2 regions of the Aureimonas phyllosphaerae genome follow, and region 2 is predicted to be linked to the other one. Evidence: predicted binding sites of a transcription regulator. Region 2 holds the regulator's gene; the other holds the start of a gene.
What was found. Region 2 encodes PhoB, which activates phosphate uptake and scavenging genes when phosphate is short. Its sites were predicted from a motif close to TGTCATNNANCTGTCAT; they were not measured.
Positions count from the first base shown of each region.

Region 1: a site for PhoB is predicted at 1,722-1,738, ahead of ACLNGM_RS04725 (PhoX family protein). Genes of this name have one in related genera too.

Region 1 covers NZ_CP181348.1:1,034,879-1,038,283, forward strand. Annotated here, with positions in the region: gene ACLNGM_RS04725 (PhoX family protein) at 1-1,669, opposite strand, end outside; gene ACLNGM_RS04730 (hypothetical protein) at 1,862-2,230, shown strand; gene ACLNGM_RS04735 (trypsin-like peptidase domain-containing protein) at 2,291-3,405, opposite strand, start outside.
Region 2 covers NZ_CP181348.1:4,372,747-4,376,151, forward strand. Annotated here, with positions in the region: gene ACLNGM_RS21005 (GcrA family cell cycle regulator) at 340-939, shown strand; gene ACLNGM_RS21010 (DUF3297 family protein) at 1,063-1,311, shown strand; gene phoB (phosphate regulon transcriptional regulator PhoB) at 1,369-2,103, opposite strand; gene phoU (phosphate signaling complex protein PhoU) at 2,106-2,828, opposite strand; gene pstB (phosphate ABC transporter ATP-binding protein PstB) at 2,882-3,405, opposite strand, start outside.

The DNA.
Region 1 (3,405 bases), 1.3 Mb from region 2:
CGCAGTTGTCGGGCATGCCGAACCAGCCGTTCCTGGTGGTTTCCGTCGAGAAGGTCGCGCCGACCTCGGCCACCGACGGATCGCCGCATTTGAGCAGCACCTCCCAGCGGCCTGTCTCGGCCGTGAAGTCGTCGCCGTCCTCGTGGATCTCGATGATATGGCCGAAGGCGTTGGCCGCGCGCGGGTTGGCGGCATCGACTTGGTCGGCCTTGCGGCGCGTGTTGTTCGTCAGCATCACGTAGACGCGGCCGTTCGCGCCGTTCGGCTCGATGTCCTCCGGCCGGTCCATCGGCGTCGCCTCGAGAAGGTCGGCGGCGCGGCGCGTCTCGATCAGGACGTCGGCCTGGGACCGGAAGCCGTTGGCCTCGGTCAGCGGGCCTTGGCCGTGAACCAGCGGCAGCCAGGTCATGCCACCGTCCTCGCCGAACTTGGCGACGTAGAGCGTGCCCTCGTCGAGGAGGTCCATGTTGGCAGCCCGGTCGTCCGGGTTGTATCGGCCCGCGGTGACGAACTTGTAGACGTAGTCGAAGCGCTCGTCGTCGCCGAGATAGAAGACGACGCGGCCGTCCTTGGCCACCGTCGAGGCGGCGCCTTCGTGCTTGAAGCGGCCGAGCGCGGTGCGCTTCTTCGGCATCGACGTGGGGTCCTCGACGTCGACCTCGACGACCCAGCCAAAGCGGTTCGGCTCGTTCGGCTCCTTCGACAGGTCGAAGCGGTCGTGGAAGCGGCCCCAGGCATAGGTGCCCTCCGGAACGCCGAGGCGCTTGTAGTTGCCAGCCTCCGGGTGGCCCTCGGGCAGCGTGCCCGTGAAGTACCCGTGGATGTTCTCCTCGGCCATGATGTAGGTGCCCCAGGGCGTGACGCCGCCGGCGCAGTTGTTGATCGTGCCGAAGACGCGGGTGCCGGTGGCGTCGGCGTTGGTCTTCAGGCGGTCATGGCCCGCGGCGGGACCCGACAACGCCATCTCGGTCATCGCGGTGATGCGGCGGTTCTTCGCGCCGTCGCGCACCACCTGCCACTTGCCGTTCTCCTTCCGGATCTCGACCACGGTGCCGCCGTGGGCGGCCATCTCGATGTCGACGCGGGTCTTGTCGGCTGGAGCGATCTCCAGCTCCTTGACCATCTTGGCCGGGTCCTTCTTGTCGGCCTTCTCGACGACCTGCACGATCCCGGGGAACATCAGGTGCTCGTTGGTGTACTCGTGGTTGACCACGAGATAGCCGTGGTCGGACGAGCCGTCGATCGGGATGAAGCCGACATAGTCGTTGTTGTAGCCGAACTGGCGGGCCTGGGCTTCCGGCGTCTGGCGGTTCGGGTCGAAGGCCGGGCTGTCGGGGAACAGGGCGTCGCCCCAGCGCAGGAGGATGTCGGCGTCGTAGCCCTCTGCCACATGGTGGTGCTCGTCGATGCCGGCCTCGACTTCCGGAAAGTCGAAGCGCGTCGTCGAGGCCGCGCGGGCATGCTCGGCCGAGATCAGCGCCATCGGGCTGACCGTCGCGGCGATCGCGGCGGTCGCGAGCGAGCCGCGCAGGAAGTCGCGGCGGGAGAAGCGCGCGGCGATGATTTCGCCCATGGTGCGGTTCGCGGTCGGGTTCAGACCTTCGCCCTCGGCCTCCTCGAGGCGGCTGGTCGGAAACACGGCGTGGCGCGGCGTGACGTGCTCGTTCATCGGAGCGGTCCCTTTCCCTTGGAATGGTTCCAGGTCGCCCTAAGCAGCCAAGATCACAGCGGGATGACAGTCGGCGAGTTCGCCCGACGGTTTCACGGGGCTGTGAAGCGGGAACTGTGACGGTGCATGCCGCGTCCGGTTCGTTCCGGAGCCACGATCCCGCAAGGCTCCGTTCTTCAGGAGATTTCGCCCATGACGCCGCCGCTCCGCCCCGCCGCGCTGGCCGCCCTTCTCGCCTTCGCCGTTCTGCCGGTCCATGCGCAGGACCCCGGCGCCCCGCAGCCGCCTGTCCCCTCGGTGACGCAGGAATCCGAAACGCAGGATTCGGGTGTCGGCGACCTCGAGACCGCCGAGTGGATCGGCAAGCCGGTGATGAGTTCGGACCGCAAGGCCGTCGGCACGCTGCGGGAGGTCCGCACGGCGAGCGACACCGCCGATGCCGGCCTCCTCATCGTGGAGCGCGACGGCGGCGAGACGGTGGAGGTGCCGATGCAGGGCGCGGCCTTCGACGGCACGTCGGTCGTGGTCACGCCGCTGGCGGACGCCATCGCTGCCAACTGAGGACATGAAAAAGGCCGGGCGCCCGTCGGGGCGTCCGGCCTTTTCGAAGATTTGCAAACCTCAGTTCGAGCCGAGGCAGAGCACCGGATAGATCGAGTCCTGCACCTTGGCGGTCGCATCCGGCACGCTTTCGAGCGGGGCCGAGGCGTCGGCCGTCTCGAAGGCGACGTGATGGGTCTGAAGGAATCGGGCGGCGGCATCCGGGCGGATCGCGAAGTTGATCGACTGCGGAATGTCGCCCGTGAGATCGGCCACCGCGACGGCGTTGAGCTTGGCGGTGACGACGCCGACGACCCGGCCGGCGAGATCGACCAGCGGGCCGCCGGAATTGCCGGGCTGCACGGGGGCCGAAATCTGCAGGTAGTTCGCGTCGTTCATCAGGCCCATCAGCGACGAGACGTTGCCGCGTGTCACGTTCAGGCTGTCGGCGAGGATCGAGCGCAGCGGGAAGCCGAGCGCCAGGACGTCCTCGCCGAGACGCGGCTTGCCGGCGACGATCGGGAGCGGCTTCCCGACCTTGGCGTCGACCTTCAGGAGCGCGAGGTCATGGTCCTCGTCGACCACCACCTTGGACGCCGCGCCGAGATCGCCGACGAGCACGGTCTTGCAGGCCTTGGCGACGTGAGCATTGGTCAGGAGCCAGCCGTCCTTCGAGACGACGAAACCGGTGCCGGAGGAATCGAAGCCCGGCGACGGGCTGGCGAGCGACGGCGATTCGGACTTCGGCGTCGAAGCCTTGGCGTGCTCGCCCTCGCCGAACGCGACGCCCTCGGCCCGCCCGCTCTCGAAGAGGCGGGCCATTGGGCCGACGTCGCCTGAGCGCGGCTCGCCCGCGAAGGGCTCGACGGACTCGGCCGCGACCTGGGCGTAAGGGGCGATCACCGAGGCGTGCGCCGCGTTCCAGGCGACCGAGAAGCCGCGCAGATCGCCGCCGCGGCCGGAAAAGCGGATCAGGAAGTCGCGGCCGTCCTCGTGACCGCGGATGGTGAAGCCGCCGTTGGCTTTCGAAGCCTCGCTCACGGTCTTGTTCGGGCCGGTCTCGGACAGGACGCCGAACACGCCATCGAGCGTGTAGCCCTCCTTGGAGAAGCGCACGGTCTCGATCTCGACGCCGCCGTCGTCCGAGCGCCAGAGGCTGCCGACCTCGGTCTCGCCGACCGGGGCGACGACGTTGC
Region 2 (3,405 bases):
TGGGGGCTTGCCGCCGTGCCGCCCTCACGGTGGACGGGCCCTCGGCAGCGGCCCGCTATACCATGTCGCAACGCGGGATTGTCAATCGAAACCCCGGATTTGCGGCCGTTTCGCCCGCTCGCGCCGATGCATTGACCTGTTGAAAAACCGCAAAAGCGATTCGTGCAACACTGTGCGCACCTTGCCACAGCGCCCCGCCACGCGTTAAATTGGGTCTGGACACCATATTTCGTGCGACGAGACCGGCTGTCTACCAGATCTGGTGGTTCGAGGATCGTCCTCTGTCATGCTGCGTGGATCGGTGGCGCGTCGCATGGGTCAAGAATTAGGAGTCAGTTCATGAGCTGGACCGACGAGCGGATCGATCTTCTCAAGCAACTGTGGGGCGATGGCCTGAGCGCCAGCCAGATCGCCGCGCAACTGGGCGGCGTCACCCGCAACGCCGTGATCGGCAAGGTCCATCGCCTGAAGCTCGACAGCCGCCTCAAGGCCTCTGCGCCGCTCGAGGCGGTGGTCGCCCCGCGCGCCGTCCGGCCGGTTCTCGTCGAGACGATGCCGGACGAGGTGCCGGCGCCGCGCGTCCTGCCGGTGCAGGCCCCGACGGTCGCCGTGATCACGCCGGCCGTCGCCGCGGCTCCGCGCCCCGTCCGGCCTGCGACGCTCGGCGCGACCGCGCTGAAGATCGAGGTCGAGCCGGAAGAGCAGGAGGAGATCGTCGGCCGCGCCACGGTGCCCCACGGTCCCGGCGAGGTGGTGCCGATCTCGCGCAACCTGACGCTCGTCCAGCTGTCGGACCGCACCTGCAAGTGGCCGCTCGGCGACCCGCTGTCGGACGAGTTCCGCTTCTGCGGCAACAACGCGCCGGACGCCTCGCCTTACTGCCAGTATCACGCGCGCATCGCCTTCCAGCCGGTCTCGGAGCGCCGCCGCGTCCGCTGACGGGTTCGCCGTCCACGAAAAAGGCCCCGCCATCGCGCGGGGCCTTTTCGTTTTCAGGGAACCCTTGAGTCATTCATGGCCGCGGACTGGCATGGGCCGGGCGCTTGCGCTATGGGGGCGCCCATGACCCAGGACACTCTCCCCGACCGCCTCGCCATCGATCCCGACAGCCCGTTCCACAACGAGGAACTCCTGTCGCAGGGCATCGGTATCCGCTTCAACGGCTCCGAGAAGACCAATGTCGAGGAGTATTGCGTCAGCGAAGGCTGGATCAAGGTCGCGGCCGGCACGGCGCGCGACCGCAAGGGCAAGCCGATCCTCCTCAAGTTGAAAGGGACCGTGGAGCCCTTCCTGAAGGGCGACGCCGCCTGACGATCCGATGCGGGACGGCCGGAACCCGGCCGCCCGCCGAACTGCCTCGTCAGGCCGTCAGACGGCTTCCGGGCGAACGCTCGACGCGCGCGGCGCGGCGGCCGTGAACGTCTCGTCCAGCGCATAGCCCGCGCCGCGGACGGTGCGGATCGGATCGCGCTGGCGACCGCGGTTCACGGCCTTGCGCAGGCGTCCGACATGGACGTCCACGGTGCGCTCGTCGACATAGATGTCGCGGCCCCAGACGCCGTCGAGCAGCTGCTCGCGCGAGAACACGCGGCCCGGCGACTGCATCAGGAATTCCAGAAGCTTGAACTCCGTCGGCCCGAGCTTCAGCTCGCGGCCCGCCCGGCGAACGCGATGCGTCTCGCGGTCGAGGTCGATGTCACCGGCGACGAGCTGCGAGGAGATCCGCTCCGGCTTCACCCGGCGAAGCATGGCGCGCACGCGGGCCATCAGCTCCGGCGTCGAGAAGGGCTTCACGACATAGTCGTCGGCACCGGTCGACAGGCCGCGCACGCGCTCGGACTCTTCGCCCCGCGCCGTCAGCATGATGATCGGCAGCCGTTCGGTCTCGGGCCGCGCGCGCAGGCGCCGGCAGAGCTCGACGCCCGAGAGGCCCGGCAGCATCCAGTCGAGGAGGAGGAGGTCGGGCACCTGCTCCTTGAGCCGGAGGTCCGCCTCGTCGCCGCGCGCGATCGTGTCGACGGCATATCCCTCGGATTCCAGGTTGTAGCGCAGGAGGATCGAGAGCGCCTCCTCGTCCTCCACCACCGTGATGCGCGGCGCCATGGTCAGGCGCCCCGCAGGCCGACCGGCGCGACCAGGGTCGGGGTCGAGTCGCCCTTGGGACGCTCGATCTCCATCTGGCTGCCGGTCTTGATGTAGAAGATCGTCTCCGCGATGTTGGTCGCGTGGTCGCCGATGCGCTCGATGTTCTTGGCCGAGAAAAGCAGATGGGTGCAGGCGGTGATGTTGCGCGGATCCTCCATCATGTAGGTCAGGAGTTCGCGGAAGATCGAGGTGTAGAGCGCGTCGATCTCCTGGTCGCCCCGGCGGATCGCCTCGGCGCGCAGATGGTCGCGCGTCGCATAGGCGTCGAGCACCTCCTTCAGCTGGCCGAGCGCCAGTTCGGACATGTGCTCGATGCCGCGCACGAGCTGCACCGGCTGGGTGTGCTCCTGCGTGGCGAGGACACGCTTGGCGATGTTCTTGCCGAGATCGCCGATGCGCTCGAGATCGTTCGAGATGCGGATCGCGCCGACGATCTCGCGCAGGTCGTGGGCCATCGGCTGGCGCTTGCCGATGGTCATGATCGCGTGCTCGTCGATCTCGCGCTGGGCGGCATCGAGGAGGACGTCGTCGGCGACCACCGACTGGGCGAGCCCGGCGTCCGAGCGGATCAGCGCCGAGACGGCCTGCTCCACCATGCGCTCCGCCTGGCCGCCCATCTCGGAGATGCGGCGCAGAATGAACTTCAGTTCCTCGTCGTAGGACGTGACGATATGGTGTTCCATGACGCGTCTCCCTTCATGGATTGGGGCCGCCGCCCGGTTGTGCCTCGATCCGGTCAGCCGAAGCGGCCGGTGATGTAGTCCTGAGTCCGCTTGTCGTCCGGATTCTGGAACATCTTCTCGGTCGGGCCGACCTCGACGATCTTGCCCAGGTGGAACATCGCGGTGCGCTGCGAGACGCGGGCCGCCTGCTGCATCGAGTGCGTGACGATCACGATCGTGTAGTTCTGGCGCAGCTCGTCGATCAGCTCCTCGACGGTCGCGGTGGCGATCGGGTCGAGCGCCGAACAGGGCTCGTCCATGAGGATGACCTCGGGGCTCACGGCGATCGCGCGGGCGATGCACAGGCGCTGCTGCTGGCCGCCCGACAGGCCCGTGCCGGGATCGTGGAGCCGGTCCTTCACCTCCTCGAAAAGGCCCGCCTTGCGAAGCGAAGTGACGACGATTTCCTCGAGGTCCGTCTTGGACTTGGCAAGACCGTGGATCTTCGGGCCGTAGGAGATGTTCTCGAAGATCGACTTCGGGAACGGGTTCGGCTTCTGGAACACCATGCCGACGCGGGCGCGGAGCTCGACGACGT